One region of the Ferrimonas balearica DSM 9799 genome, then DNA from elsewhere that is predicted to be linked to it. Evidence: predicted binding sites of a transcription regulator. Region 1 holds the regulator's gene; the other holds the start of a gene.
The links. The regulator NrdR, encoded in region 1, represses ribonucleotide reductase genes. The targets are predictions, from matches to a motif close to AAACACNANATNTNGTGTTT.
Positions count from the first base shown of each region.

Region 2: the regulator NrdR is predicted to act here: its motif matches at 9,813-9,832, upstream of nrdD (anaerobic ribonucleoside-triphosphate reductase).

Region 1 is NC_014541.1:909,100-925,201, reverse strand. Features, by position in the region: gene relA (GTP diphosphokinase) at 1-1,171, opposite strand, end outside; gene rlmD (23S rRNA (uracil(1939)-C(5))-methyltransferase RlmD) at 1,201-2,544, opposite strand; gene barA (two-component sensor histidine kinase BarA) at 2,619-5,318, shown strand; gene FBAL_RS04335 (YjaG family protein) at 5,330-5,938, shown strand; gene FBAL_RS04330 (DUF2986 domain-containing protein) at 5,945-6,124, shown strand; gene FBAL_RS04325 (phosphatidylglycerophosphatase A family protein) at 6,172-6,657, opposite strand; gene thiL (thiamine-phosphate kinase) at 6,654-7,622, opposite strand; gene nusB (transcription antitermination factor NusB) at 7,675-8,085, opposite strand; gene ribH (6,7-dimethyl-8-ribityllumazine synthase) at 8,100-8,567, opposite strand; gene ribBA (bifunctional 3,4-dihydroxy-2-butanone-4-phosphate synthase/GTP cyclohydrolase II) at 8,670-9,764, opposite strand; gene FBAL_RS04300 (riboflavin synthase) at 9,783-10,436, opposite strand; gene ribD (bifunctional diaminohydroxyphosphoribosylaminopyrimidine deaminase/5-amino-6-(5-phosphoribosylamino)uracil reductase RibD) at 10,437-11,558, opposite strand; gene nrdR (transcriptional regulator NrdR) at 11,558-12,010, opposite strand; gene glyA (serine hydroxymethyltransferase) at 12,154-13,410, opposite strand; gene FBAL_RS04280 (TonB-dependent hemoglobin/transferrin/lactoferrin family receptor) at 13,600-15,900, opposite strand.
Region 2 is NC_014541.1:2,029,729-2,045,830, reverse strand. Features, by position in the region: gene FBAL_RS09270 (ABCB family ABC transporter ATP-binding protein/permease) at 1-309, opposite strand, end outside; gene FBAL_RS09265 (hypothetical protein) at 516-1,487, shown strand; tRNA gene FBAL_RS09260 (tRNA-Ser) at 1,808-1,898, opposite strand; gene FBAL_RS09255 (Bax inhibitor-1/YccA family protein) at 2,136-2,792, shown strand; gene tusD (sulfurtransferase complex subunit TusD) at 2,845-3,234, shown strand; gene tusC (sulfurtransferase complex subunit TusC) at 3,238-3,606, shown strand; gene tusB (sulfurtransferase complex subunit TusB) at 3,603-3,884, shown strand; gene FBAL_RS09235 (TusE/DsrC/DsvC family sulfur relay protein) at 3,887-4,213, shown strand; gene FBAL_RS09230 (NERD domain-containing protein kinase family protein) at 4,215-6,224, opposite strand; gene FBAL_RS09225 (NAD-dependent epimerase/dehydratase family protein) at 6,317-6,985, opposite strand; gene nrdG (anaerobic ribonucleoside-triphosphate reductase-activating protein) at 7,102-7,569, opposite strand; gene nrdD (anaerobic ribonucleoside-triphosphate reductase) at 7,623-9,743, opposite strand; gene FBAL_RS09210 (M90 family metallopeptidase) at 10,077-10,889, shown strand; gene dmeF (CDF family Co(II)/Ni(II) efflux transporter DmeF) at 10,947-11,951, shown strand; gene FBAL_RS09200 (alkaline phosphatase) at 12,015-13,334, opposite strand; gene FBAL_RS09195 (lipid A deacylase LpxR family protein) at 13,478-14,410, shown strand; gene FBAL_RS09190 (metallophosphoesterase) at 14,492-15,217, shown strand; gene FBAL_RS09185 (VanZ family protein) at 15,183-15,593, opposite strand; gene FBAL_RS09180 (GNAT family N-acetyltransferase) at 15,703-16,102, shown strand, end outside.

The DNA of each region.
Region 1 (16,102 bases):
CCTCCACCAGGTTGCCCGCTTCCACCACGTCTTCCTGCCACGCCAGGATCTTGCGCAGCCAGTTGATCTTCTCTTCGAAGCCCCCCTGCTTACCGCCGGTACCCTCTTTGTACTTCCAGTGCGCGGCCACGCCCAGCTCGGCGTCTTCGTGCATCTCGCGGGTGCGGATCTGGATCTCGACGGTTTTGCCCTGCGGCCCCATCACCACGGTGTGGATAGACTGGTAGCCATTGGGTTTGGGGGTGGCGATGTAGTCGTCAAACTCGTTAGGCAGGTGGCGCCAGTGGGTGTGCACCACCCCCAGCGCGCCGTAGCAGTCCTGCAGACGCTCGGCAATGATGCGCACGGCGCGCACGTCGAACAGCTCGTCAAAGGCGAGGTTCTTCTTCTGCATCTTTCGCCAGATGCTGTAGATGTGCTTGGGACGGCCATACACTTCGGCCCGGATCCCCTCTTCATCGAGAGAGGCCTGCAGGCCGGAAACAAACTCGTCGATGTACTGCTCACGGTCGAGGCGCTTGCCGTCGAGCCAGTGGGCAATCTCCATGTAGGTGTCCGGGTGCAGGTAGCGGAACGCCAGATCTTCCAGCTCCCATTTGAGCTGACCGATGCCGAGGCGGTTAGCCAGGGGCGCGTGCACATCCCGCACTTCGCGGGCCAGCACCACCCGGGTCTCCTCGTCGGCTTTTTTCACCTCGCGCAGCAGCACCACCGCTTCCGCCAGCTTGATCACCACGGCGCGGACGTCCTCCACCATGGCCAGCAGCATCTTGCGCAGATTCTCAATCTGGCTGACCCCGGGCGCGCTTTGCTGGCGCAAGGTGCGGATGGCGTCCATCACCACCACAGATTGCACCAGTGTGCTCATGGCGGTGCCCTGGGTCTCCTCCAGCGTTTCAGCACTGAGCAGGCCCGCATCCAGCATCACATAGAGCAGGCTGGCCTTGAGGGTATCCAGGTCCATATTGAGCGGCAGCAGGATCTCAATGATCTCCCGTGCCCGCATCAGTCGCGCTTCCTTGAGCGCCGCGTCATCACATGGCAGAGCCTCGCATTCGCGATAGCAGGCGGTCAGAACTTGCTGCTGCTGATGAGTCAGCCCCAGACCATCGAGCCACTGAACCAATGCCTGGGGTGAATCCCCAAAGTGAATTTGACGAACCGATACCATGGTGTGCGTTCCCCTCCTTGCGCAACCAACTACTTAGGATGTTTGTTGTTGCCCGGCTCAAACAGAGCCATCGACTCAAGGTGATGAGTATGCGGGAACATGTCCACCAGACCAAGCCTTGACAGACGATACCCCTGCTGGGCGAGCACTTTGCCATCGCGCCCCAGGCTGGCCGGGTTGCAGGCCACGTAGAGAATGCGGCTGGGGCGCAGCTTAGCCAGCCACTCCATCACCCCGGGGGCGCCGGCGCGGGCCGGGTCCAGCAGGACCCAATCCACATCTTTCAGCCATTGCGCCTTGGGCGCTTCACCATTGAGATCCGCGTACTCAAAACGCAGCTGTTCCAGGCCCAGTTCAGCGGCACGGGCACGGGCGCGCTCCACCATGGCGGGTACCCCTTCGACACCGATGATCTCGGCGCTCTGCCCCGCCAGCGCCAGAGTGAAGTTGCCGCCGCCGCAAAACAGGTCCAGCCCCTTCTCGCCGGGCTGTGGCTGCAGCCACTCGATGGCCTGGCTGATCATCGCCTGGTTGACCACTCCGTTGACCTGGAAGAAATCCCCGGGCAGAAAAGCCGGCTGCGGACGCCCTTCACCAATGTCGTAGTGCAGCGGCGCCACCGCCTGACCGGACAGGTCAGTCAACGCATCGCCCTGGATCAGCATCTGCACACCACGGCTCTGGCCGAACGCCGCCAACGCCTCCCGCTCCTCCTCGCGAAGCGGGCGCAGCAGGCGCACCACCACCACCGGCCCTTCACTGGCCAGCATCAGATCGAGGTGGCCAACATGCCGGGCCAGCTTCAGCGGCGCCAACAGCTGCTGCAGCGGCGTGATCAATTCACTCAAAGGTTCCGCCAGCACCGGGCAGTGATCGATGGCGGTCAGGCGGTTGCTGCCCTCCTGGCGGAAGCCCAGTACCAATTCACCGGCGTCATAACGGCACCCCAAACGGGCCCGGCGGCGGTAGTGCCAATCGGGGCCCAGCAGCGGTTCCGCCCACTGTTCCGGCGTCAGGCCGGACAGTTTACTCACCACCTGCGCCAGCGCCTGCTGCTTTAAGTCACGCTGCAATCCGGTCGGGGCAAACTGCAACTGGCAGCCGCCACAGCGGGCAAAGTGGGGGCACGGCGGGGCGATACGCTGGGGGTGATCCGAGGTGCGCTTCAGCACTTTGGCACGGGCAAAACGGGCTTTATTCTCGACCAGTTGCACCTGGGCGGATTCACCAGGCAGCAGCCCGGGGACAAAGACCACTTTGCCCTGATGCTCCGCCACCGCCTGGCCCTGATGGTCCAGCGCCGTGGGGGTCAGCGAAATTTTTTGGGACAAGTGCTTTGTTTTGTTGGACTTTGCGGAATAAAACTGTGCCATGGAAAGCGTCAATGTTTACAATAGTGGGATCGAGCGTAGCCCGACTAACGGATAAGGGGAGCATTGTCCCATAGATGAAAACGGTGACCAAATACAGTCTGCGCACCTGGGTACTGGTGCTGGCTTTGGCGCCGACCATGCTGGTGGGCCTGCTGCTGGGCGGCTACTTCACCTCCAGTCGATTCTCCGAACTGGAACAGACCCTGCTGCGTCAGGGCACCAACATCATCGAGCCCCTGGCCATCGCCAGCGAGTACGGGCTGCTGATGAACAATCGGGAATACACCAAACGCCTGATTGACCTTACCCATCGTCAGAACTCCGGTCTGGTTCAGTCCATTGCCGTGTTCGACAATCAAAACCAGATTTTCGTCAGCAGTAAGTATCATCGGGATTTCGAACTGATCAAGCTGCCGGAGAACCGCGACCTCAACCGGGGCACCCAGGTCGAGCACTTCGGTGACACTCTGGTACTGCGCACCCCGGTGATGAGTGAAAGCACCGCCTCCGCGCTGGGCAATAACCGCCTGACCCAACTGGGCTACATCGCCCTGCAGCTGAACAAGCATGAAGCCCTGCTGGAGCAATACCGGGCAGCGGTCGCCGCCTTTATCATCGTGCTTATCGGGGTGCAGCTGAACCTGCTGTTCACCTTCCGCCTGCTGAAAAACGTCACCGAGATGGTGCGGGCGGTGGCCAAGATCCGCGAAGGCAAACTGGATACCCGACTGCAGGGCGACCTGATTGGCGAGCTGGACCACCTCAAGCGCGGCATCAACGCCATGGCCGCCTCGTTGTCGGAGTACCACAACGAGATGCAGCAGAACATCGACCAGGCCACCTCCGACCTGCGGGAAACGCTGGAGCAGATTGAGATCCAGAACGTCGAACTGGATATCGCCAAGAAGCGCGCCCTGGAAGCCAGCCGCATCAAGTCCGAGTTCCTGGCCAACATGAGTCACGAGCTGCGCACCCCGCTGAACGGCGTGATCGGCTTTACCCGCCAGCTGCTGAAAACCCCGCTGCACGACAACCAGAAAGATTACCTGCGCACCATCGAGCGCAGCGCCTCCAACCTGCTGTCGATCATCAACGACATCCTCGACTTCTCCAAACTGGAGGCGGGTAAGATGGTGCTGGATAACGTGCCCTTTGCCCTGCGGGATTCGCTGGATGAAACCCTCACCCTGCTGTCCGGTTCCGCCTACGACAAAGGGCTGGAGATGGTGGTGGAGATCGACGAGCGGGTGCCGGACAGCCTCTGTGGCGACGTCATGCGCATCCAGCAGGTGATCACCAATCTGATGGGCAACGCCATCAAGTTTACCGACAAAGGCAGTGTCCGACTGAGTCTCGACCTGGCGGATGAAAGTGCCGAGCGCGTGCTGCTGCGGGCCGAAGTGTCCGACACCGGCATCGGCATCGCCGAGGAGCAGCAACCGATGCTGTTCCAGGCCTTTGGCCAGGCCGACAGCTCCGTCAGCCGCCGCTTTGGCGGCACCGGTCTGGGGCTGGTGATCACCAAGCGCCTGGTCAACCAGATGGAGGGCCAGATCGGCTTTACCTCCCATCAGAACCAGGGCTCCACCTTCTGGTTTACCCTCAGCATTGAAAAGAGCGGTTTCTCCATCAGCGACCCACTGGCCAAGGCACCGATTCAGGGCGCGCGCGTGGTGGTGCTGGAGTCCCGCCGACTCAGCCGCAACGCTCTGGTACGCCAGTTTGAACAATGGCACATGCTGCCGAGCGCCACCGGCACCCTGCTGGCCCTGTCCGATACCCTGGTGGCCAATCCGCCGGTGGACTACACGGTGATCGCCACCGCCAGCGTCCCCAGTTACGATGCCCTGGCTGCCATCCTCCCCACCCTGGAAGCCAAGGGCGGCCAACTGTTGCTGCTGTGCGAAGGCGAGCCGGTGAGCTGGGCCCGCCAGATGGCCGATCAAGAGAAAGCTCGTCTGGTGGCGATGCCGATGAGCCAGCGTCGCCTCTACAGCAGCCTCTGCCTGGAGGAACTGGCCCCGGCACCGATGCCGGAGCCTGCGCCCCCCGTCACCCCACAGCACCCGCTCAAGGTACTGGCGGTGGACGATAACCCGGCCAACCTGAAGCTGATTGCCACCCTGCTGCGTGAGCTGGTGGCCGAGGTGGACACCGCCACCGGGGGCCAATCCGCCATCGAGCTGTGCCGCCAACACCGCTACGACGCTGTCTTTATGGACATCCAGATGCCGGACATCGACGGTCTGATGGCCACCCAGGCGATCCGGATGGACTCCCGCAGCCGCCACAGCCCGGTGATTGCGGTTACGGCCCACGCCATGGGCGATGAGCGGGAGAAGATCCTGGCCTCCGGCATGGACGACTACCTCACCAAGCCGATCGACGAAGCCGACCTGCGCCAGGTGCTGATGCGCTGGGTCCGCTCGCCCAAGCAGGGGGATTCGGTGGTGGACTGGTCACTGGCGCTGACCCAGGCTGGCGGCAATGCCGACCTGGCCCGGGAGATGCTGGCGATGTTGGTGGACAGCATCCCCGCCACCCGCGACCAGCTGGATGAAGCCCAATCAGACAACGAACTGGTTCGAACCATTCATAAACTGCACGGTGCCACCTGCTATTCTGGGGTGCCGGCACTGCAAAAACTTTGTGCCCAGCTGGAGGCCGCCCTGAAGCAGGGCAACTCCGCCGAATCCCTGCAACCCGAACTGCTGGAGTTGCGGGATGAGCTGGATAAAGTAGAATCCGCCGCCAAAGCGATATTGGCGGCCTGACGGACACACACATGACTGCAAAACAAGGCTTCTTCAGCCGAATCAAAGCCCTCGACCTGTGGCAGAAAACCCTGTTTGCCACTGCGCTGGCCGAGCGTATGCTGCCCAACTACCTGCTGTTTGCTGAACTGACCGAAGCCGAGGAGGCCGACAAGGTGGTCACTCAGCTCGATATGCTGTGGCAGTCTTTGTACAGCAAGGATATCCGGCTGAACTACGAACGCATGCTCAACCAGCTGGAAGAGCGCATGCCGGACCCGCAGGTGCACGAGTTCTATGGCGTTTACCCCGCCTCCGATGCCCTGATGGCGATCAGCACCATCCTTACCGCCCTGCAACAGAAAGTGGAAGCGGATCTGGTGAACATCTCCAAGCTCTCCAGCAGCACCGTGGCGGCCTTTATTGAGGCCACCGAACAGCCGGAGTTCGAGGACGACGACGCCCTCGACGAGTTTGTCTTCTCCCACCCGCTGATGCAGGAGGAGCGCGGCCTTCAGTCCGAGCTTCTGACTCTGGTGGAAACCCTGAGCCGCAAAGACGTCGACGCCATTAAGGGTCTGCGTAAAGAGCTGCGCGAAGAGGGTGTCTCCAACATCGGCGTCTCCCTGAGCGAGGAGTAAACCCGGGTGAACCGCAAAAAGAAGGTCAAGCAGACGCTGCTGAAACAGGCGAAGAAGGCGCGGGCCAAAAAGGCCACCAACCCAAACAAGCCACGTTACATCTCCAAGGCCGAACGGGCCGAGCAGGAGGCACAGGCGCAAGCCAACGTGGAGAGCACTCCGCCTGAGACCGACTCAGAGCAATAAAAAAGGCCGCCCGATGGGCGGCCTTTTTCGTCTGAGGTGGCAGGCGCTTACAGCAGCGCTGCCGCCAACTGCACCACGCCAAGGGCAAACACCCCGGCCAGCACATCATCAATCATGATCCCCAGACCACCATGGACATGCTTGTCCAGCAGGCGGATGGGCCAGGGCTTGAGGATGTCGAAGAAGCGGAACGCCACAAACGCGCCCACCATCCAGGGCCAGCCGGCAGGCAGCATCGCCATGGTGATCAACATCCCCACCACTTCGTCCCAGACAATGGCAGGGTGGTCGTGGGTGTTCATATCCTCTGCGGTTTTGCCGCACAGGTAGATCCCCACAACCCCCATCACCGCAGTGATGCCCAGGTAGAGTGGCAGACTGAGGTCGGCCATCAGAAAGTAAAACGGCAGGGCCGCCAGCGTTCCCCAGGTTCCCGGCGCTTTACGGGCCAGGCCAAGGCCAAACCCCACCGCCAGGAAGTGAACCGGGTTAGCCAGTCGCAAACCGGGTAAACGCTCGGCTACGCGGCTCATTCTGACTCCTTAAAGTGATCGTATCCCGACAGGGTCAGCTCAACCGGCTCACCCGCGTTCTGGTAACGAATCGCCTCACCGGCCACGATCTGGCCGATGCAGGTGTGATTGATGCCGGTTTCCGCCAGCGCAGTCGCCAGCGCGCCCTTCTCCGCCTCAGGGACGGTGAACAACAACTCGTAATCCTCGCCGCCAGCCAGGGCCAGCTCCAGCGCCTGCTCCGGCGTCACCACCGACTTCAGCACCGCAGACATCGGCAGTTGGCTCAGCTCCACCTGGGCACCCACGCCGGAGGCCTTAAGGATGTGGCCCAGATCGGACGCCAGTCCGTCGGACAGATCCATGGCACTGGAGGCGTGGTGGCGCAGGGCGCGCCCGGCCAACAGCCGAGGCCGGGGCCGCAGGTGACGCTCAGTCAGGTAATCACGGGACTCGTCGTCGGCCTCCAACTGCCCCAACAGGCAGCGCAGACCGGCGGCGCTGTCACCGAGGTTACCGGTGACGTAGATCCAGTCGCCAATCCGCGCCCCGCTGCGCAACAGGGCTTTGCCCTGGGGCAGATGGCCGTGGACGGTCACGGTCAGGCTCAGCGGACCACGGGTGGTATCTCCACCCACCAGCGCCACGCCGTAGTACTGGCAGATCTCGTGCAACCCATCGGAGAAGCGCTCCAGCCAGGCCGGATCTTCCCCGGGCAGCGTGATCGCCAGGGTCATCCAGGCGGGCTCAGCGCCCATCGCAGCCAGATCACTGAGGTTCACCGCCACCGCTTTGTGGGCCAAGTCCGCCGGATCAATCTCCGGCAGGAAGTGGGTACCACACACCAGGGTGTCGGTGGAGATCACCAGTTCACTGTTGGGGGGCAAAGCGAGGAGTGCGCCATCATCACCGATCCCTTTCAGCACATCCTTTCGGTGTACCGGGCGGTCGAAGTAGCGCTTGATGACATCAAATTCGGAACCCATAAAACGCGACACGGCCACCTGATGTGGCCGCGCTCCCTGTCTTCCTATCCGCTTAACGTCGGAGGGAAATGGCCAACTTGTCCAAAACCCCGTTGACGAACTTGTGGCTCTCTTCCGCGCCAAAAGCCTTCGCCAGCTCAATGGCTTCGTTGATCACCACTTTGTAGGGGACATCGTCCCGGTGCAGCAGTTCAAAAGCCGCCAGGCGCAGAATGGCCAGCTCAAGCTGATCCACCTCTTCCACCAGGCGAGCCAGGTTGGGTTTCAGCCGGGCATCCAGGTTGGATGACTGGGAAACCACACCGACCAGCAGCTCACGGAAGTAGCCCAGATCGGCCCCTTTGGTGTCCTGCTCGGTGAGGAACTCATGCTCAATATCGGCAACAGCATTGCCGCTCATTTGCCAGGAATAGATGGCCTGCACCGCCAAACGGCGGGCCTTACGACGCTCGGAAGGCTTCACAAATTTCTCCGGCCTTAGGCCAGTTGATTAAGGACGTTAACCATCTCCAGCGCGCCCAGTGCGGCTTCGCCGCCCTTGTTACCAGCTTTGGTGCCAGCGCGCTCGATGGCTTGCTCAATGGTGTCGGTGGTCAGTACCCCGAAGGAGACCGGAGTATCAAACTCCAGCATCACCTGGGCCAGTCCTTTGTTGCACTCACCGGCAACGAAGTCGAAGTGCGGAGTGCCACCGCGGATCACGGCGCCCAGGGCGATGATGGCATCGAACTCCCCTTTGGCGGCAACGCGGCGGGCAGCCAGCGGCAGTTCAAACGCACCCGGTACCCGAACAACAGTGATGTCTTCTTCGTTTACCTGACCAAACCGCTTGAGGGTATCGATCGCGCCTTCCAGCAGGCTGTCAACGATAAAGCTGTTAAAACGGGAAACCACAATAGCGATCTTAGCGCCTTTGGCTTCGATGTTGCCTTCGATTACCTTCATCTTCATTTCCGTAGTGTTTTTTCTGTGCCCCACCAGTGGGGGGCAAAAAAGTGGCGTAATGATAGCACAGCGGACGCGCAATCCCAGCGCCCGCGATGGCCGTTATTCTTGCACGTATTCGGTCACTTCCAGTCCGAAGCCGGACAGGGCGTGGTAACGCTTGGGCCCGGACAGCAGACGCATGCGGGTCACACCGAGATCCGCCAGGATCTGGGAGCCGACGCCGACGGTGCGGGACGCGCCCGCGGCCTTACGGGGAACCCGCTGGCCCTGCTGCTCCTGGGACAGGATTTGCAGCTGCGCTTCGAGGGTTTCGGCGCCCTGTTCGCGTCCCAGAATCACCAGCACACCGCCTTCCTCAGCGATGCGGGACATGGCGGTATCCAGCGGCCAGGCGCTGTCGCCGAGGCTGCCCAACAGGTCTTTCATCGGGTCATGCAGATGCACACGCACCAGGGTGTTGTCGCCGATCGGGCCTTTGCACAGCGCCACATGGAACTGACCATCGATGGTGTCGCGGTAGCCCACCAGCTCAAACTCGCCATGGCGGGTCGGCAGGGTGCAGCTCACTTCACGGGTGATGGTGGTTTCGTTGTGGTTGCGGTACTCGATCAGGTCGGCAATGGTGCCGATCTTGATGCCGTGCTCGGCCGCAAACACTTCCAGCTCAGGACGACGGGCCATGGTGCCGTCTTCGTTGAGGATCTCAACGATAACCGCCGCGGATTCGAAACCGGCCAGACGGGCCAGATCGACGGACGCTTCGGTGTGGCCGGCACGGTTCAGCACGCCGCCATCTTTGGCACGCAGCGGGAAGATGTGGCCCGGCTGCACCAGGTCGCTGGGCTTGGCGTCCTTGGCGACGGCCGCCTGAATGGTGCGGGCGCGGTCTGCCGCGGAGATGCCGGTGGTCACCCCTTCGGCCGCTTCGATGGAAACGGTAAAGGCGGTGCCGTACTGCTCGGTGTTGTTGGATACCATCTGGTACAGGCCCAGACGGTCACAGCGTTCAGCACTCATCGGCATGCAGATCAATCCACGGCCAAAGCGGGCCATGAAGTTGATGGCGTCGGGCGTTACCGCCTCAGCGGCCATGATCAGGTCGCCTTCGTTCTCCCGATCCTCATCGTCCATCAGGATCACCATCTTGCCCTGACGGATGTCCTCGATAAGTTCGTTGATCGTATTCAGTGCCATGACTGTGGTCTTCCTCAATTACTTCATAAACCCGGCTCGGGCCAGCATCTCCAAGGTTAACCCGGAGTCGGTCTGAGTTGGGGCCGGTTGCATCAGACGTTCCAGGTAGCGGGCCAGCAGGTCCACTTCCAGGTTAACGCGATCTCCCACCTGCAGATCCAGCAAGGTGGTTTCCTGGGCGGTGTGCGGCACGATGGTCAATCGGAACCGTGCACCGTCCACTTCGTTCAAAGTCAGGCTGACACCATCAATGGTGACAGAGCCTTTATGGGGCAGGTAGCGAGCCAGCTCGGCCGGCGCCTGCAGCCAGAATTCAATGGCGCGGGCGCGGTTCTCCCGGGCCACCACTTCGGCACTGCCGTCAACGTGACCGCTGACCAGATGACCGCCGAGGCGGGTGGAGGGGGTGACGGCCCGCTCCAGGTTCACCTTATGCCCCACCGCATAGTGGGGGAAGTTGGTCAGGGCCAGGGTCTCAGCACTGACGTCGGCGACGTAGTGCTCGGCGCCCTTCTCCACCACGGTCAGACAGACGCCGTTGGTGGCAATACTGTCACCCAGCTGGACATCCTCCATCGGCAACTTGCCGGTGGCCACGGTCAGGCGCAGGTCGCCGCCGCGAGGCTCCAGTTTGCGCAGGGTTCCTACCGCTTCGATGATGCCGGTAAACATTTATGGCTTCTCCTGGCGGGTCAGAATCAGGCGCAGATCCGCGCCCACCCGCCGTACATCCTGAATTGTCAGCGAGGGCACTTCGGCCATCGTATCGACACCCGGCAGAGCCAACAGGCCCCGGGCCTCGCTGCCCATCAACTTCGGGGCCTGGTAGAGCCAGAGCTCGTCCCACAGCCCGGCACTGATAAAGGCGCCCGCAAGCGCGGAACCGGCCTCCACCAACACCTCGTTAATCTGCTGTCGGCCCAGCTCGTCGAGCAGCGCCGTCAGGGCGACTTTGCCCTCACCATTATCCGCTGCCGGCCAGACACTGACCGACGCAGGCCAGTGGCAATCATAACCGCGCAGGCTGGCCAGCATCAGCGGCCCGTCGCTGTCGAGCAGCTTCAACGGCGGCGCCAGTCGCGCCTTGCCATCGACCACCACCCGCAGCGGCTGCTGCAGATCGGCCTCACTGATGCGGCTTTGCCAGTGGCCGAGTTCCGCGTGGCGCACGTTCATGCTGGGGTTGTCCGCCAGCACGGAGTCGGCCCCGGTGATCACCGCATCACTGATGGCGCGCAGGCGCTGCACATCAGCGCGGGCCTCGGGCCCGGTGATCCACTTGGATTGGCCATTGGCCAGCGCGGTACGACCATCCAGACTGGCCGCCAGCTTAACCCGCACAAAGGGCCGTCCGGTGCGCATCCGCTTCATAAAGCCGGGGTTCACCGCTTCAGCCTCATTCGCCATCAGGCCATGCTGGGTTTCGATCCCGGCCGCTTCCAGCATCGCCAGGCCCCGACCTGCCACCTGCGGATTGGGATCCACCATGGCCGCCACCACGCGGGCAACGCCTGCGTCGATCAGGGCTTGGGAACAGGGGGGAGTTCGGCCGTAATGGCTGCAGGGTTCAAGGGTGACGTAGGCCGTAGCACCGCGGGCCTTATCCCCCGCTGCACGCAGGGCATGCACTTCGGCATGGGGACCGCCAGCACGGATATGGAAGCCTTCACCCACCACCTCTCCGTCGCGCACCAGCACGCAGCCGACGCGAGGATTGGGACGGGTGGTGAGCTGGCCGCGACGGGCCAGCTCCAGCGCCCGCGCCATATGGCGGGCGTCATCGGTTGAGAACATCAACGTTTTTCCAAACTGGCAATGGCTTCGCCAAACTGCGCCAGATCGTCAAAGGCCCGGTAAACGGAGGCAAACCGAATGTAGGCCACCTTGTCGAGTGTCGACAACTGCTCCATCACCAGGTTGCCCACCAGCTCTGAGCCCACTTCACGCTCACCGGTGGCACGCAGGGAGGATTTGATCTTGGTGATCGCCTGCTCAACCTGCTCGGCCCCAACCGGACGCTTCTCCAGCGCTCGCTGGATGCCGCGCCGCAACTTCTCTTCATCAAAGGGCTGGCGGGTGCCATCGGATTTAATGATTCGCGGCATCACCAGCTCGGCGGTTTCGAACGTGGTGTAACGCTCGTGGCAGGTCAGGCACTCGCGACGACGGCGGACCTGATGGCCATCCGCCACCAGCCGGGAGTCGATCACCTTGGTGTCAGTGGCGGCACAGAAGGGACAGTGCATTGCTCCTCCAACGATTGGGGAATGGGATTACCGCGGATTTAACTGTCGGCAAAGCATATCGAAAATTCCGCTTGGGGTTAACACGCGGCTACGTAAAAGCCCGCCAAAATGGCGGGCTTGGTCACGCTCTGGAAACGGAATCCTTACGCGTACACGGGATGACGCTGGCACAGCTCCAGTACTTGCTGCTTAACGCGCTCTACCACGGCCTCGTCACCGAACTGGTCGAGGATGTCGCAGATCCAACCGGTCAGCTCGCGGGATTCACCCTCAGTGATGCCTCGACGGGTCAGTGCCGGGGTACCGATACGCAGGCCGGAGGTCACGAAGGGGCTGCGCGGGTCGTTCGGCACGGAGTTCTTGTTCACGGTGATGTTGGCGCGGCCCAGGGCGGCGTCAGCGTCTTTACCGGTGATGTCCTTGTCGATCAGGTCGAGCAGGAACAGGTGGTTGTGAGTACCACCGGAAACCACCTTGTAACCGCGGCTGATGAAGGTTTCCGCCATCGCCTGGGCGTTCTTCACCACCTGCTGCTGGTAGGCTTTGAACTCCGGCTGCAGCGCTTCTTTAAAGGCAACGGCCTTGGCGGCGATCACGTGACACAGCGGGCCACCCTGACCACCGGGGAACACCGCGGAGTTCAGTTTTTTGTACACCGCTTCATCACCGATAGCCGACAGGATCAGACCGCCACGGGGGCCGGCCAGGGTCTTGTGGGTGGTGGTGGTCACCACGTGGGCGTGGGGCAGCGGGTTGGGGTAAACGTCAGCGGCAATCAGACCGGCCACGTGGGCCATGTCGACAAACAGGTAAGCCCCCACTTCGTCAGCGATCTCGCGGAACTTGGCCCAATCGATCACACCGGAGTAGGCGGAGAAACCAGCGATGATCATCTTCGGCTTGTGCTCCAGTGCCAGGGCACGCACTTCGGCGTAGTCGATCTCACCGGTTTCCGGGGTGATGCCATACTGCACGGCGTTGTAGATCTTGCCGGAGAAGGAGACGTGGGCACCGTGGGTCAGGTGACCACCGTGGGCCAGGCTCATGCCCAGTACGGTGTCGCCGGGCTCAAGCAGGGCCATAAATACAGCGGCGTTGGCCTGGGAGCCGGAGTGCGGCTGAACGTTGGCGTAATCGGCACCGAACAGTTGCTTGGCGCGCTCAATGGCCAGCTCCTCTGCCACATCAACGTGCTCGCAACCGCCATAGTAACGCTTGTGCGGGTAGCCTTCAGCGTACTTGTTGGTCAGCTGGGAACCCTGAGCTTCCAGCACACGGGGGCTGGTGTAGTTCTCAGAGGCAATAAGCTCGATGTGCTCTTCCTGGCGCACCTTTTCAGCTTCCATCGCGGCAAACAGTTCCGGGTCAAAGTCGGCGATGTTCATCTTTCTATCCAGCATCCGTCTCTCCTGGGCGGTGTCATCTGTGTAGGGGGTTTGGTTGGCGCCACAGTGTACTCCCATGCCGACGCCAACCCAAGCTTTTGAGACCCCGGTCACACTGATAAGACCATAACGAGTGAATGAAATCCCTTTTCTTAAAGGCACAAAAAAACCGGGCCTGGGCCCGGTTTCTTCTTAACCACTCGCTCAGAAGCGGTAGTTCACATTGAGGTTCACGTAGCGACCCGGCTGGGTAAAGTTACTTTCCGGCGCGCCCATGTTGTCCATCAGGTACTTGGATTGACCCGCCACATCAGCGTATTCCACGTACTCTTTGTCGAACAGGTTGAACACACCAGCGCGCAGTTTCCAGTTGCTGGTCAGCTCCATCGCCATGGTCAGGTCCACAACCGCATAGCCAGCGGTGGTGTAAGCCTCGTTGTACTCCGGCTTATAGATGATGGAGTCGTCCGGGATGATCACCATATCGGTCACGCGGTCCATGGCACCGGCCATGCGAACCACACCACCAAACTGGGTCGGGATGCCGGCCAGGTTGGTGTAGGCGTTGGCCCCCACGGTCACCTTCAGCGGGCTGATGGTGTTGAGGTAGTTGCCCTGATCGTCCTTACCGTAGGTGTACGCGAAGTTACCCCACAGCTCGAAGTCGTCAGTCAGCCAGTGGTTAACCTGACCTTCAATGCCGTAGATCTCGACACGGTCTCGGTTCATATAGTCGTACTGCAGCGCCAGCACCGGATCGTTCTTGTTCGGGTCCTCACACCAGGGGCCGAAGATCGGGAACGGCATGCCCCAGCTGGTCGGGGTACACATCGGGGCGTCGTGGAACTCCCAGTCGATGTAGTCCTTGGCCTGGGTGTAGAAACCGGTCAGCTCGTAAGAGGTGCTGTGGTGGTTACCGCGAACGCCCAGCTCGATGGTGTGGGATTTCTCCGACTCCAGCTCGTAGTTCGGCATGATCTCCACAGGGAACGGCATACGACCGTCCTGGATCTCCAGCTCACCCCACTTTTGGTCCGGGGTCGGCATCTTGTAGCCGTAGGCGTACTGGGTGTACACGCTGACCGCGTCAGTCAGGTGATACACCAGGCCCAGCTTGGGTGACCAGAAGCTTTCGCTCATCTGTTGGAAGTCCGCCGGATCACGGCCGGCCTCTTCCGCCATCTGGGCGTCCGGGGTGTTTCGGTAGTAGTCGTAACGCAGACCCGCCACCACGTTCAGCTTGCCGTCCAGCAGGCTGATGTCGTCCTGGAAGAACGCGCCCACCCGCAGGCTGTCGGTGTCGGCGAAGGCGAACTGGTCTTCACCCACCCAGGCACCGTTTTTGCCGGGGGTGTAGTAGGTACGGTGGCGCTGCATGGTGGAGGACTCAACGTCCAGACCGAAGGTCAGCTGGTGGCCGTAGCTGTCGCTGCCGATGTACTTACCAAAGGTGCTGGCCAGACCGATCCGGGACTCCTCAAAGTTGTAGTCACGGTACTGGGTCATGTCACCGCGCTGATCGTCGGTCACGCTGAAGTAGTCGCGCTGTTCCTGCTGGTCGGTAAAGCCGTAATACATCACGATATCGAGGTTATCGTGCAGGATGGTGGCCTTATCGGAGCGCAGGCGCAGGGAGCTGTTAAACGCCTGGGTGCGACGGTCGATATCGCGGTCTTCGTTGCGCACGCCGTTGTAATCACGCTGCTCCCAACGGTCGAGCTGCTGGTCCAGATAATCCAGAGTCAGCTGGATATTGGTGTAATCGTTAACCAGGTATTTGCTCTTAAACAGCACGCTGTTGTTGATCAGGTCGCTGTCCGGCAGGGTTTCATCGTAGTTCTGCTGCTCTTCGCCGTTACGGTGCTGCACGGTCAGCAGATTTTCGAAGTCGCCGTAAGCGGCCGCACCGGTAAAGCCGGTAGACCACTCATTGTTCATGCCGGTGTAGCCGGCATTGGCGGAAAAGTATTTGTCGTCACCGAGCAGGTAGTCGGAGGCGTCTTTGGTGGTCATCACCACCACGCCACCCAGCGCATCGGAGCCGTACATGGTGGACGCTGCGGCTTTCACCACCTCCACCTGCTTGAGGGTTTCCACTTCCGTCAGGCCACGACCTGTCCCTTCCGCGCCCGGACCCAGCGGTGACGCGTACTGGTTGTTCACCCGCACACCGTCTTTCACCATCATCACCCGGTTGCCACCGATACCACGGATGGTCACGGAGGTCGGTTTGCCGGCGCCGCCTTTCACATCCACGGCGGCCTCATTGCGGAACAGTGAGGAGAAATCGGTACTCATATTGCGCGCGATCGCTTCTTCGTCGATCACCACAACGGAACCGGCAACCTGGTCCAGACTCTGCTCCAGACGGGAGCCCGAGACCACCATAACCTCCTGGGCCTGGCGATGGGCCGGCACCTCGGTTTGGGACTCTTCTGCCGCGACCGGCGCTGCCATTGCAGACACCACGGCCAGGCTGACCAGATTAAAAGGAAGGGACTTCATCGTGTAAACCACCCTGTCGTCATCAAGAATTAAATGATAATGATTCTTATTTTTTGAATTTTAAGCGGGAGGGAGTGTATCAACGGGCAACAGGGAAAAAGGTGCGGAGGGTCTCGTTTTAATAAGGTTTCAACGCATTTGTTGTGCATTTTTCATCCACTTAACTCCTATAACATGCACTTTCACCGGGGTTCGGCGACTT
Region 2 (16,102 bases), 1.1 Mb from region 1:
CTCCGTTACCCGGCCAAACAGGGTATCCCGCAGCTCGCCAAACAACACATTAGAGAAGCGTACCGCGCCGTAGGCCACCAGCAGCCCCAGTGGCAGGGTGATCACCGCCGACGTTCCTTTGCCATCAAGGCCATCCACCACGTGTTTGAGAATAAAGGGCAGGCCAACACTCGCCACTTTAGCCACCACAAGGCACAACAGCGCCAACGCCACCCGGGTGCGAAACTCCATCAGGTAGGGCAACAGGGATTTCAGGGTGCCCCAGTTCACTTCGGAGAAGGCAACGTGGGTTTGAGTTCGGGTACGCATAAGAAACGGCTCAATTTGGGACATCACGGTGTGTCGAACGCATTGTAACCGGCCTTAAACAGTCGATTAAAGCCTTGTTTGTACTGGCTTATCCTTTACAGCAGCCAACCGGACATTCGCTCCAACGCTTGGCTCAAGAGCAAAAAAACGCCATAGTGTGGCCAATCCGTTCGACGTTGCTCATTCAGGGAAGAAGACAACCGCAGATGAAGTACATCCATTTATTGTCGTTGGCGCTGCTGAGCCTGCCGATTTACGCACAAAACACGACAGACCTGTCGATGCACAGCCGGGAAACGCAAACCCCGATTGGTCGCCTCGATAATCAGGATGCCCGCTTCAGAGCCGCCCTGATGCCTTTTGTCGAACGTTGCCGTGAAGCGGGTAAAGAGCTGTACGAGCGCCACGAACACGAGTTTCCCTACGACGGTGAAGGCAAGCCCAACCACCCGCTGGCCCAGGCCTGGTACCTTCCCGGTACCTGGTACAACGACGCCAACCCCAATGTGGGCATCACCCTGAGTGTCGCGCTGCATACCGCCGAACTGCCAACGTTGTCGGTCGGCCACCTGATTGTGTCAGGCCGCAAAGCACTGGCAGAGAACCTGGCCCAACGCAATCGTGACTACGTGATGGCCCGGGGCGGTCCTGCCCTGCGCTGTGACGTCATGATTCAGGGGCTGTTGGGGAAGGGTGAGTCCAACATCACCGGCCCGGTATACCAACTCGCTGCGGCGCTGAACCCCAACTACCGCATCAATCGTCAACGCATCCGCATCCTGCTGGACGACGAGGCGGTCATTACCGAGAACACCCTGTACGGCCAGTTTGACGTGATGGTCGCCGATAAAAATGCGGATATGCTGCACCAGCAACGGGCCGCACAAATCAGTCGCGTTGACGCCCCTGGGGCAACCACCGAAGTGGAAACCACCTGGCGGGTTCATGGTAAGCGCCAGCCCGGCGCCTATCTGCGGGTCAAACAGGGTGACGAGCTGCTCTACCGCTGTGACATGAAGGTGGATGGCGATCAGCTGAACGCCCAGTGCGGTTTGATGCTGAATGCCGAAATCTGGGGCTTTAACCAACTGGGCGACGAGCCACAGTTGGTCAATCGTGCCCGCGCTTCTGTCGAAGCCCTGAAAGCCAGTAAAGACCCCAGTATCGAACATCTCTGAAGGTGGGGCCGGCTCATCGGCCTTATCAACAGAGCCCAAACGCAAAAAGGCCCGCTGCAAGCGGGCCTTTTCTCAATATGGTGGGCGAGTCGGAACCGATGCAGCGCATCGCAGTTCGACGAGGGGGAGGCATGGATGTCGACCGGAACCCGGCCACAGGGATGTGTTGTTGCTGCGCGTTAGCTCAACCCAAAGACCATTCTGCCCGTGGGCTGAAAGCCCACGCTACGACGTTGCGAACCCGCGCAGGGTTCTCACCCTGTCCACCGAGCGTTGTTCCAGATACGAAAAAGCCTCCACTTGGGAGGCTTTCTCTAATATGGCGGAGGGACAGGGATTCGAACCCTGGATACGCTATTAACGTATGCCGGTTTTCAAGACCGGTGCATTCAACCGCTCTGCCATCCCTCCGACGGGGACGCATATTAGGGGCTTCCGCTCAGGCTGTAAAGCCCCTTTTATCGCTAAGTGCTTCAACTGACGCAGTTTTCACCAACGGAATAAAATTCAGGCTTTTCAACTCAAGGGGTTGAAAATGCGCAGGTTGATCCCGATATACTTTCTCACAGTTCAAAGGATGAAACCCTTTGGCTTTACGGTATTCTAAGCTACCAACAGGCACAGACGCCTTCAGTTAAGGAGCCTCAAATGGAAACCCGTCGTTTTGAAACGGCCAGCGTTGATTCTGGGATTGCGGTAAACAAAGTCCTGCGCAACACCTACATGCTGCTGGCCATGACCCTGGCCTTCTCCGCCGCAGTAGCGGGCGTAAGCATGGCCATGAACCTGCCCTACCCCGGCATCATCATTACCCTGGTGGGTTTCTATGGTCTGCTGTTCCTGGTGGCTAAAACCGCCAACAGTGCCATGGGCATCCCGGCCGTGTTCGCCCTGACCGGCTTTATGGGTTACACCCTCGGCCCGATCCTGAACATGTACCTGGGCGCCGGCATGGGCGACGTGGTGATGATGGCTCTGGGCGGCACCGCACTGGTGTTCTTCGGCTTGTCCGCCTACGTACTGATGACCGGCAAGGACATGTCCTTCCTGGGTGGCATGATGCAGGCCGGCTTCTGGGTTATCGTTGCCCTGTTTGTGGCTAACCTGTTCCTGAGCATTCAGCCGCTGCAGATGGCCCTCTCCGCCCTGTTTATCCTGTTCTCATCCGGTGCCATCCTGATGCAGACCAGCGCCATCATCCACGGCGGTGAGCGCAACTACATCAACGCGACTGTGACCCTGTTCGTGTCGCTGTACAACATCTTCGTCAGCCTGCTGAGCCTGCTGGGCATGAGCGACGACTAAACGGCTTTAATCCGTTACAATCAGGCCCCTTAACGGGGCCTTTTTTATTGCTATGAGCCAATTTGTCCTTTTTGTAAACGGCGCCCCCTACGGCAGCCAGCACGCTTACTCGGCGTTGCGCTTTGCCGAAGCGGCGCTGGACGCCGGCCACCAGGTGCGCCAGGTGTTCTTCTATCAGGATGGGGTGTACAACGCCTCACGCCTGCTGTGCCCGGCCAGTGATGAGTTCGATCTGGCTGCCCGTTGGGATGCCCTGCACCAGCGCGATGTGGCGCTGGTCAGCTGTGTCTCTGCCGGTTTGCGCCGCGGTGTGATTGATGTGGAAGCCGCCGAAGACGCGGATCTGGACGCCGCCAACCTGTCCGCCAGTTTTATCCTGGGCGGATTGGGCGAATACGTGACCGCGGCCGCCAATGCCGACCGCACTGTGCAGTTTGGGTAAGTCATGACCGAGTCATCATTGAACCTGGCGGTGGTATTCCGCACCGCCCCCCACGGCAGCGCCCGTGGTCGCGAGGGGCTGGACCTGTTGCTGCTCTCCGCCAGTTACGACCAGCAATGCGCCGCTGTGTTTATCGGCGATGGGGTCTATCAACTGTGCCAGGGCCAGCAACCGGGCCTGATCGACGCCAAAGATTACATCGCCACCTTTAAGGCTTTACCGCTTTATGATGTCGATACCGTCGTGGTCTGCGCCGAGTCCCTGCAGCAACGGGGCCTCACCGCCGAACAACTGGTGCTGCCGGTCTCCCGCTGCACCCCGTCTGAAATTGCCGGTCTTCTGGCCAACAGCCAACAGGTACTGACGTTTTGACCGTACTCCATACCCTCAGCCGGTTGGCCGGTTCACCGGCGGCACTGGCCGATACCCTGGCCTACCTGACCCCCGGCAGTGCACTGATGCTGTACCAGGACGCGGTGGCCATGGCGGCACAACCTCGCTTTGCCGAGGTGCTGGCGCCCTACTCGCTGTTCCTGCTGGGGCCGGACCTCCAGGCCCGCGGCCTGACCGCCGTGCTGCCCGCCACGACCGTGGACTATCCGGGGTTTGTGGCCCTCACTCTTCAATACGACAACGTGCAAGCGTGGTAACCATGATCTACAACGGAAACGACATCGCCACCGACAAACAGGGCTACCTGTTGGATGCCAGCCAGTGGGAGCCCGAGATGGCGCCGCTGTTGGCGGCAGAGGAAGGCATCGAGTTGACTGACGCGCACTGGGAAGTGGTCAACTTCGTGCGCGAATTCTATCTGGAATTCAACACCAGCCCCGCCATCCGCGTGCTGGTTAAGGCGATCGGCCAGAAACTGGGCGAAGATAAGGGCAACAGCAAGTACCTGTACAAGCTGTTCCCCAAAGGCCCGGCTAAACAGGCCACCAAGATCGCGGGCCTGCCCAAACCGGCCCGCTGCATCTGAATTACGCTTCCATCAGCTCCGGCGGGACCACACCCGCCGGACGCCCCGGCAGGTCATGCCATCCAAACTGCGTCAGGTAATCCACCCCATCCACCAGTTGCAACTCAAAGTTCAGTACCTGGCGGCACAGAGCGCGGAACGATTCCGGCATCAACTCTGGCGAGAACTGTTCCAGCGCCGCCAACAGCCCTTCCCGATCCCGACATTCCCCTGCCGGTGCCAGCACATCGACAAAACTGGCCACCAGCCCGAACAGGTCCTGTTCCGCCTGACCCTCACTGGCCCAAAGCTCAGGATCCGCATAGTTGCGGGCGTAGCCACTGGCGGCCACATCGAGGCCCACACCAAAGTTGACCAGCACCGCCCGTTGCGGCTGGCAGATGATGTTGGCCGGGCAGATGGCGCCGTGATAGATCTGCTGGTTGTGCAGGTAGTACAGCGCCGTCAGTAACTGGGGGAACCATTGCGCCGGTTGCCCCACCACGATCTGCCCCTGGCGGTCCCGCAGTGAATCGCCCTCCACCCAGGCCCGGGTAATATAGAGCGCCTCTTTGCCTCCCATCTCACCGAAATCCAGCACCTGCTCCACATTGGGGTGGTAGATCCCCTTGAGTGCCTTATAGGTGCTGGCCAGGTGGGGCCAGTGTTCAGACACGCCCCGGTACACCGACAGCGCACAGGGGTACTGGCCCTGCAGGTGACGGGCCTGCCACAACTGGCTGGCGTTACCCTGTACCACCCGCTCCTCCAGTTGGTAGCGGCCGTCGATGGCCATGCCGGCGGCGAGTGCGTCCGGGTCCACCGCCAGGCGCGACGCTTCCGGACGTTGCAGCACCAGCGCCAAATCCACCCTCAGTTCATCAAGGCTGGTGTGGTGGCCGCGGGCCGCTTCGGCAAACCAACTGGTGATGCGGGGTTCGTGGGTGCAGTGGGCAAGATCGCTGAACACCGCAGCAAAGTGCTGGATATCGTCCGCTTCGCTCAGGGTGTCGCGGATGTCGATAAACTCCACCTCGCCGCCCTCACTCAGGAAGATGCCGTTTTCGCCCCAGCCGGAGACGGTTACACCCCGCCGGTGGATCTGTTGCAGCGCGACAGCGGCCCGAACCAGCAGATTCAGGGCCAGGGTGCGGTCGCACTTCTGATAATCGAACTGGTGCATGGCGGTACCGCGGGGCATACGGATGGGCAGCACCAGTTGCTGGCCATCCTGAATCAGCGGGGCGCTGTAGGGTACGCCGGAGCATCCCGCCAGTTTCTGCAGTCGGTACAGTTCCTCGCGCATCTGCTTTTCAAGGCGGTCCGCCTGATCACGGTCTTCGCACTCGGAGGGCACCAGAATCTTCAGCAGCCAGGGGGCCTGCCAGTCACCGGGGTTGTAGTCCGCCTGCCAGATCTCCAGGCCATGCTTGATGTAGAGGCATTTCTGCTTCACAAAGTCCTGGATCTTGTTGTTGCGCTGCTCCACCAGCGCCACCTGGCCGATGGCGTCCAGCACCAACTGCTTCTGCTGGTCAGTCACCTGATGGGCGTAACGGGAGGTCAGTGCCCAGTCTTCGGTCAGGGCATCAACAATCTGCTCGGGGGTGTAGATGGAGAGGTCAGTTTCGTTTTTACGCAGGCTGATTTCGCTGCCGCGCCGACCGGTGACAAACACCATGCCCTGGCACCAGGGGGCGTACACACCGATGGGAAACTTGTGCTTAAAGCGGCCTGCCAGTACCCGGGCCACGTAGTTGGCCTTGGCCAGGCTGTTATCGACATCACGGCCATCCAGCTGCCAGGCATGCTGCCCCGCTTCCAGCTGGCCGATATAGCCTTTGACGTCGACCACGTAAATCCCCCACTGGCCAATCACCAGGGCGTCCACTTCCAGTGCCTGCCCGGTCTGGGTGGGGATTTCGATGTTGGTCAGTAACAGGTAGTCTTCCGGCAGGTCCTGCGCCAGCAGCTTAAAAGCCCAACGCTCGGATTCGTTGACCGGATCGCCAAAACGGATCTGCTTCGCCATGCTGTCTCCCTGTCGATGGCTGAACGTGACGCAGCCAGTCTAGGCCAGAGAGAGCCTGGAAAAAACGGGGACGCGCCCCGTTTGTTTGTTTTTTACTCGGAAGCTGTTGAATCAAGCTGAAGGATTTGCTCCGACTCAATCCGGAATCGACCCTTACCCTCATGGCGGTGGGCACGTTCAATCATCGCCTGCGCCAGCGTATCAATCGGCACCGGACGCCATTTGGCGCTGCCCGGCAGCCAGGTCAAACGGTTCAAGATAAATTCACCGAATCGCTCACCACGGCGGTCGTCGATACGCTCACCACTGAGCAGCGAGGGGCGATACAGGTACAGGGCGGGCAGGTCCAACGCCGACAGCGCCTGCTCCATCTCACCCTTGGTGCGCAGGTAGAAGTTACGGGAACCCGCGTTGGCGCCTTTGGAGCTGATCACATGAAGCTGCCCCACTCCGTTCTCTTTGGCCCATTGGCCCAATGCCACCACGGCGCCGTAATCCACGGCACGAAACGCGGCCTTGGAACCGGCGGTTTTCATGGTGGTGCCGAGGCAGCAGTAGACCTCGTCAATGGCGTAGGGGGTGGTCAGATCGCCGATGCGACTGAGGGGAAGGATATGCTCGCGAATTACCTCGCGGTGACGCCAATGGGTGGTTCGACGGCTCACAAGGTGGATGGCACGGTATTGGTCACTGGTCAGCAGGGCGTTAACCAGTGCACTGCCGGTGGCGCCGGTAGCGCCCACCACTAAGGCGGTTTTCATGATGTGTGGCACTCAACAAACACGAATGAACACGGCCGCCCAGCATAGTGGCTGGGCGATCCGTCAGCAATAAGCGACCGTTTCAACTGCCGTTTTTAGCGCCAGTTGCGGTTTGTTCACCGCTCGAAGCGGTGGATCCGCTGATTGCTGCTGCCGCGCCAGACCAGGTTGGCGTCTTTCAGGCTCTCTTCAAACTTGCCGTCAATCAGTACGTCCAGTTCAGCCACCAGCGCCTGCTGTGCCTCACTGAGCTGTTCCAGGGTGTAACCGGTCCAGGCCCAGATGTCCTTATCCGGCGCTTCTGCGCGTACCCGCCGCACCAGTGCCAGCACATCGGGCAGGTTGGCCGGATGCAACGGATCGCCGCCGGACAGGGAAAGGCCGCGCTTAGGGATGCGACTGTCGGTCAGATCCGCCAGCACCCGATCCGCCATGGCGGCATCGAAGGGGTGGCCGGAATCCAGGCGCCAGGTGCTCTGGTTATAGCAGCCGCGACACTGGTGCTCGCAGCCGGAAACAAACAGGGTCACCCGGGTGCCCGGGCCGTTGACCACATCCACTGGATAATACGCGTGGTAGTTCATAAGGCGTTTCTCAGACGACAACAGGCCCTGAGGGGATCAGGGCCTGATTCGGATTACATGTGCTTAACCCGACGTTTCACTTCTTCCTGCTTACCCGCATTAAACGGACGCGCATCGGGACTGCCAAGGTAACCACAGACACGACGGGTTACCGACACCTTGGCGGGGTCATGGTTGCCACAGCTCGGGCAGACAAAGCCTTTGCTGGTGCACTCGAACTCACCGGTGTAGTGGCACTCGTAACACTCGTCGATCGGGGTGTTGGTGCCGTAGTAGGGAACCCGCTCGTAGCTGTAGTCCCACACGTTCTCCAGCGCCTCAACGTTGTGCTGCATGTTGGGGTACTCACCGTAGCTGATAAAGCCGCCTGAGGTGATCGCCGGGTACGGCATCTCGAAATCGATCTTGTCGTACGGGTTCACCTTCTTCTCCACGTCGAGGTGGAAGCTGTTGGTGTAGTAGCCCTTCTCAGTCACACCATCAATCAGGCCAAACGCCTTGGTGTCGATGCTGCAGAAACGGGTGCACAGGTTTTCGCTCGGGGTGCTGTAGAGGCTGAATCCGTAACCGGTTTCCGCTTTCCACTGCTCAACCGCTTTCTTCAGGTACCGCACCACATCCAGCGCTTTGTCACGCAGCTGCTCGCTGTCGTAAACGTGGGTGGCATCACCAAACAGCGCGTTGATGGTCTCGTGCAGGCCGATGTAGCCCAGGGAGATGGACGCGCGGCCGTTCTTAAAGATCTCCGCCACATTGTCGTCGGCTTTCAGACGCACGCCACAGGCCCCTTCCATATAGAGGATCGGTGCCACCCGCGCCTTAACCCCTTCGAGGCGGTCGATGCGGGTCATCAGTGCCTTACGGGCAATGGCCAGACGCTCATCCAGAATGGCGTAGAAGCGCGCTTCGTCGCCCTGAGCCTCGATGGCGATGCGCGGCAGGTTCAGGGAAACCACGCCCAGGTTGTTGCGGCCTTCGTGTTCCAGTTCGCCATCTTTTTCGAAAGCGCCAAGGAAGGAGCGGCAACCCATCGGGTTCTTGAACGAACCGGTCACCTCGACCACTTTGTCGTAGTTGAGGATGTCCGGGTACATGCGCTTGCTCGCACACTCCAGTGCCAGCTGCTTAATGTCGTAGTTGGGGTCACCCGCTTTCTGGTTGTGGCCAGACTTAATGGCAAACACCAGCTTGGGGAACACCGCGGTTTTCTTGTTCTTGCCCAGACCCGCAATGCGGTTCTTCAGGATCGATTTCTGGATCAGGCGGGCTTCCCAGCTGTCACCCAGGCCAAAACCGAAGGTCACAAACGGGGTTTGGCCATTGGCGGTGTGCAGGGTGTTCACTTCGTACTCCAGCGACTGGAACGCGTCGTAACACTCTTTCTCGGTGCGTGCATTGGCGTAGGCGTGCGGATCCGCCACCTGCCACTCTTCACCGATGGCCAGATGTTTGTCGTAGCTGGACTTCACGTAGGGGGCCAGCACTTCGTCGATGCGGTTGATGGTGGTGCCGCCATAGATGTGGCTGGCCACCTGGGCGATGATCTGCGCGGTCACCGCCGTGGCGGTGGAGATGGACTTCGGCGTGTCGATCTCGGCATTGCCCATCTTAAAGCCGCCGGTCAACATGCCTTTAAGATCGATCAGCATGCAGTTGAACATCGGGAAGAACGGCGCGTAATCCAGATCGTGGTAGTGGATCTGGCCGGTTTCATGCGCTTCGACAACGTCACGGGGCAGGATATGACGGCAGGCGTAATGCTTGGCCACGATGCCCGCCAGCAGATCACGCTGGGTCGGGATCACCTTGGAGTCTTTGTTGGCGTTCTCGTTCAGCAGCGCGGAGTTGCTCTGCTCAACCAGACCACGGATCTCCTGATTCAGGCGGCTGGCCTTTTCACGGGCCAGATCGCGATCGTGACGATACTCGATGTAGGAGCGAGCGAGGTCTTTGTAAGGCCCTTCCATCAGCTGGTTCTCAACCGCATCCTGAATGCGGTTGATCGCCACCTCGGATTCACCTTCAAGTTGTGCAGCCACCGCCTGAGCAACACCAGCGGCATAAACCAGATCATCACAGCCCGCGGCAGTCGCTGCGCGCAGTACCGCTTGCTGGATCAATTCTGGTTTAAATGGCACGCGGCATCCATCCCGCTTAATCACAACAGGTCCCATCTCTTCACTCCTAAGTAAAGTAATAACGCCCAAAAAGCGGCACCCACATCTAGTGCGGGAGCCACCATCAAACACAATATATAGTGCATTTTCCGGCAAGTGGGCGGCGTCTACCGTGATCGAGATCAAGCTGACGTCTAACGGCTCACTTGTTGTTCAGGGGATTGATGACCGCCCGGAACCGGCCATTGAAGGCGGCGCACTGTACCCCAAAATCCGCCACTCAGGCACCACGAGAAATGGGATCCATGCCTCAGATCACCCCTTGAGAAAATCAAGTCCGATCTGAGATTGACGTTCCCTTTTTTTTCGCTCTTGGATAGGCTGGCAACCATGCTGAACTGGTTCACTCAATGGCGCGAAAAGCGCCTTCTCGCCGATCTGGATGACACCACCGTCAAACGGTGGCAAATGCGCATCGATCAACTGCCGATCCTCTCGGGACTCTCCCCGGCTGACCAGCGCCAGTTGATTGAAACCGGTTGGCGATTCCTCCACCAAAAACGCTTCACTCCAGTGGCGGACGCCAACCTCACCAATGAAGATTGCATCGATATCTGCCTGCAGGCGGCGCTGCCGGTTCTGACGCTCGGCGTTGACCAATACGGTCACTTCCACGAACTGCTGATCTACCCGGAAGAGTTTGTCAGCCCACGCCACTACATCGATGACAATGGCATTGAGCATCAGGGGATGGAGGAGTTGTCCGGTGAAGCCTGGGAACAAGGCCCGTTGCTGCTGACTCTGACCGAGCTGAGTCACAGCGGCCAATGGGACGGCTTCAACCTGGTCATTCACGAGCTGGCCCATAAGCTGGATATCGCCAATGGCGGCATCGCCAACGGCCACCCTAACCTGTCCCCGTCGCTGCGCCAGCGCTGGCTCTCGGTGTTTTCCGAAGCGTTCCAGGCCCATTGCATCGCAGTGGAGCAGGCCGAAGTGAAAGGCCACTGGCAAGGGGTGTGGGTGGATCCCTACGGGGCCGAAAGCGAAGCGGAGTTCTTTGCGGTGTGTGTGGAGGCCTTTTTTACTGACCCCATCTCACTGCACCACGGATTCAATGCGCTCTATCACTTACTGGCCGAGCACTTTAATCAGCATCCCCTGCCCCGGGCGCCACAGTGGTCGCCGTTACCGGGTGCGTAATCAGTGAACAGCCTCACGTTTTGAATTGGTAACGGTGGCGTAAACTGATGGAATCAAATGCAACTGATTCCTACTTCCATGCACAGTCATTCCATGCACCGGTGGCAACACAACCACCAATTTGCTCAACAACAGAAGAAAAACGAAACCCGCACCTGGTACGCCGTCCTGATCACCGCCGCCATGATGGTGATCGAAATCGTGACCGGCTATCTGACCGGCTCTATGGCACTGCTCGCAGACGGCTGGCACATGGGTACCCACGTCGCCGCCTTTGGCTTAACCCTGTTCGCCTATCGCTTTGCCCGAAAAGCCAGCAACGATCCCCGCTACAGCTTCGGCGCCGGCAAAGTGAATTTGTTGGCGGGTTACACCAGCGCTCTGGCTCTGGTGCTTGTGGCTGTCCTGATGGCAGTGGAGTCGATCGGACGCCTGATTGAGCCGGTCACCATCGACTACAACAATGCGTTGCTGGTGGCGGTGATTGGTCTGGTGATCAATCTGGTCTGTGCTTTCCTGCTGCATCAGGGGGAGGATCACGATCACCACCATCACCACCATCATCACGACCACGACCACGACCACGACCACGACCACGACCACCATCATGGTCACGGCCACCACGACCACAACCTTTACGCCGCTTACCTGCACGTGCTCGCCGATGCTTTGACCTCGCTGACTGCCATTGTCGCTCTGCTGGCCGCACGCTATTTCGATATGCCGGGTCTGGATCCGTTGATGGGCATTGTCGGCGCGCTGATCATTACCCGCTGGGGTTGGGGCCTGATCAAGGCAACCGGCCCTGCCCTGCTCGACCGCACCCCGGACAGCAAGCTTGCCGACACCGTTCGCCAATGCATTGAGGCGGATCGGGATAACCGCGTTGCGGACCTTCACCTCTGGCCCCTGTCCGGCAACCACTACGGCGTGATCGTCTCGGTGGTCACCCACCATCCCCAATCGCCGGAGCACTACAAAGCGTTGTTGAGCCATCTGCCCAAACTGGCCCACATCACCGTTGAGGTGCAAACCTGCAGTGAAACGCCCTGCCTGGGGTGAGCGCCAAAAAAGAGGAAGCCTGGGCTTCCTCTTTTTTATGGTGTCCGATGACGGATTTCCGGCTTACCAGCCCATCAGGGACATCATCCGTTGCGGGATCTCGATATTGTCCTGATAACCGATAAAGGCCTCCGCCCCGGCTCCGTATGCCATCACCGGCACATCCACCGCGGTGTGGCCACCGGTGGTCCAGCCGGTAAAACTGCGGTCGTTGATCACCTTAAGCACCGCCCGGCCCAGTTGGCTGTCGCCCTCGCCATAGGCTTTCTGCAGGGCAGCCAGCTCCGTATCAGTGAGGGCAAAGTCCACTTTTTCAGACCAGCGCGCAGACAGCTCCGTCACCGGTGCCGCCAACAGGGATTGGGTCAACGGAACAACGCTGGCATGAACCTGGGCGATCACCTCAGGCTTCCATTCGTAGACCCGATTGGCCCCCAGGGTCAGCCCCCCGGTGGAGTGATCAGCAGTGATCACGAGCAGGGTGTCCGGATTGGCATCCACAAAGGCTTTGGCCCGCTCTACCGCACCGGCAAAGTCATGCATCTCCGCCATAGCGCAGGCGATGTCGTTGGCGTGACCACACCAGTCAATCTGGCTGCCCTCAACCAGCAGGAAGAAGCCCTGATCCTGGCTCGACATCAGTGACAGGGCCTTGTCAGTCATCGCCACCAGGCGCTCCGGCTGGTCGCTGTCGATGGCGTGAGGCATCGCCACATCCGCCACCAGACCCATCGCGGGCAACTGGTTGAGCTGGGACAGATCTTCCATCGACCAGATCTGCTGGTAGCCCTGTTCCGCCATCTGCTCCGCCAGTCCACCCGGGTCACGGGAGAAGTAGCGCTGACCGCCACCGAGGATCAGGTCGAGCATGGTGTTGTCCGCGATCCGTTGCTGCACATACTGCTCCGCAATCGCGTCATACATTTTGCGGGACGCGACGTGGGCCACAAAGCCTGCCGGTGTGGCATGGTTGACCTGAGAGGTGGCGACCACACCGGTAGACCAGCCCTGCTTACGGGCCTTGGCCAAAATCCCCTCCACCGGCAGTTTCTGGCCATCGACGCCAATGGCGCCATTGTAGCTTTTCACCCCTGCAGCCAGTGCCGTGGCGGATGCCGCAGAATCGGTCACCCAGGTGTTGTCATCCGGATAGGTGGCCGCCATCCCCACCAACAGTTGGTCAAAGACGGTGGGGGTCACTTCGGAGCCCGCCTCACCGGCGAGATAGTAGCGGTACCCGGTGGTAAACGCCGGGCCCATCCCGTCGCCAATCATAAAGATGATGTTCTTCGGGGTCTCGGGATCTGCCGGGGCCTGGCTGGCACAGCCTGAAAGCAGAGCAAGCGCGGCAGCAACTGCGCTGAGGGGGCGGTAAATCGACATGTAAATCCTTGTCTTGGTTCTGTTCCGTCTGGGCGCAGCCTATCCCACTCCGGTGACAAGATAAAGTCACCAGCGGGCCGGTTTTTGCACCCGTCTGCTCAGTTACGTACAGTGAACCCAGTTCCCAGAAGTCAGGAGTGGCGATGAAGTATGGGTCGGGCGTTTTGGTGTGGCTGTGCGCCACACCCGCGTTAGCCAGTAGTGGTTACTGGGCCATGGACAACGACGTCGTGGTCAAAACCGATGGCGATTACACCAACGGCCTGTTTCTGGGCCACATCAGTGCACCGGGCAGCGAACTGCCCGCCCCACTAAAACCGTTTGCCCGTCGCATTCCTGACCACCAGGTCTACTGGCACGGCGAACTCAGCCAGAAGATGTGGACCCCCTCCGACCTTGATCCCGAAGATCAGTCCTCACTGGAGCGCCCCTACGCCGGCACCCTGTTGGCTACGGTGGGGCTCGGTCAGGAATCGGAAAACCGGGCCGACCACTACGGCGTCAGCCTTGGGGTGATAGGCCCCGCCTCCGGTGCTGAGGCGGTTCAGCGACAAGTGCATAAATGGCTCGGCAATACCGCCCCGGATGGCTGGGACCAGCAGATTGAGAACACCCCGCTGATGCAGCTCTCCTGGCTGCAGAGTCGACGGGTGTATCAGGTGGACTGGGACAGCACGGGCTGGGACCTGCTGCTTCACCCCCGAATCCAGGGCGGCAACCTGCAGAGTGAGGCCGCCATGGGGTTCAGCATGGGCTGGGGCAATGAACTTGGCGCCCTGCGCGGGCGTCACTGGAGCCAGGGCCCGGTTGCCGGGCCGGGACGTGCTGGCTGGACTCTCTATGCGGGCAGCGAAGTGCGCTACCGCCTCAATGACATCACCCTGCAGGGGCCACGGCCCGACGACGCCCCCGATGTGAGCCTGGCCCACTGGCAGGCCGGATGGGCGGTCGGCCTCCGTGGCCACTACCGGGGCTTCGGCGCCAGTTTCAGTGTGCAGGGGGACAGCGCGGCCTACCGTGACGCCTCGCGGGATTGGACCAGCTACGGTCGTCTCGCCTTCTACTGGAATTACTGACCCCCATTCATGCCGTCGCTTGGGATTCGCCGTCGGCTGTCGCTACACTGAGTTCAAGAAGTTAGTGATGAGACAGGCGTTTTGACCACACCACAAGGGCAGTTTGCCACCCTCGTTGTTGAGGGCCGGGCTTTCTTTATCGGCGATCTTCACGGAGAGCGCCGCCAACTGAGCCAATTGCTGAATCAGGTTAACTTTGCCCCGGAGATGGGCGACCGGGTGATCTGCGTGGGTGACCTGATCGATCGTGGCCAGGATTCACTGGCCTGCCTGGATCTGTTGGAGATGCCGTGGTTCTACTGCGTTCTGGGCAACCACGAAGCGATGTTGATGGACGCCCTGTCCGGCGATCAGGAGAACCTGAACAGCTGGCTGCGCTGTGGCGGCAAGTGGTACCTCGACCTCGACGAGCCAACGCAACGAGCGATGATGGTAAAGGCGGAACGGCTGTTACCCGCCCTGCCCTTTGGGCTGGAAGTGCAGATCCCGGCGCTGGACGCCCGCATCGGCGTTGTTCACGCCGACTGCCCCGGCGACAGCTGGGATGCTTTCCGGGAAGCGTGCCAATACCCGTTAAACCGTTTCCAGCAGTTTGACTGCCTGTGGAGCCGCGACGTCCTGCGGGAGATGGGCAAAGGGGAATACCCCGAGCCCCTGCCCGGGATTGATGCATTGGTGATGGGACATACGCCACTGCAGAATCTGCGCAGCCACGGCAACCGGGTCTGGCTGGATACCGGCGCCGGCTATCCCCAGGGCCGGTTATCCCTGCTTAATGCTGAGCAGATCCTCGAGCTGGTCCGCTGAGGCGGGCCAGATACAGGGAGAGCCCGGTCGCCAACACTAATCCCACCGCATCTGCAGCAAGGTCCCAGATGTCCAGGGTTCGGTTTGGGTTCCACGCCTGTGTCATCTCTTCTGCCACCGCGAACAGCGCCACCAGAATCGTACCCCATTGCGCCCAGGCCCCAATCGAGAGGGCACGCCAACCCAGCGCCCAGTTGAACAACAAGGTCAGCAGGCCATACAGCCCGATATGACCCCACTTATCGCCGTAGGGCAGTGTCCGGACGATGCCGAACCACTGCGCCACTTCGCCCCGATTGGCGAGGGCGATTACCCACAACAGAAATCCCAGAAACGCCAGCGCAAGGCCCCATTTCAGCAGGCTTCTAAACGGCATCCCTGCCCCCTTTCCAAGCGTTGTTACGCTTTTGTCATAAAGAGCCGCAGGGTAACCTATTAGCCTGATGGAACATAGCGCCCGCGCACCCTATGCAAGGAGAGACGGCTTGAGCCTGGAACTGGATACCCCGAGATTGACCCTGCGCCAATGGCGTGACCAGGACATTGATGCCTATGCCGAGGTATGTGGCGACGAAGAGGTGATGCGCTATCTCGGTGGCCATACCCTCAGTCGGGAGGACGCCTGGCGCCATATGGCCGTAATGGCGGGGCACTGGCAACTGAAAGGGTTTGGCCACTGGGCCGTTGAACACAAAGCCACTGGCGCCTGCATCGGCCGGGTTGGCTTTCTGCAGCCGGAAGGCTGGCCCGGTTTCGAAATCGGCTGGTGCCTGTCCCGGGAGTATCAGGGTCAGGGGCTGGCCAGCGAAGCCGCCAGAGTGGCGCTGGACTGGGCCTTTTCTGACCCCAATCGACAGGAGGTGATCAGCATCATCCACCCGGATA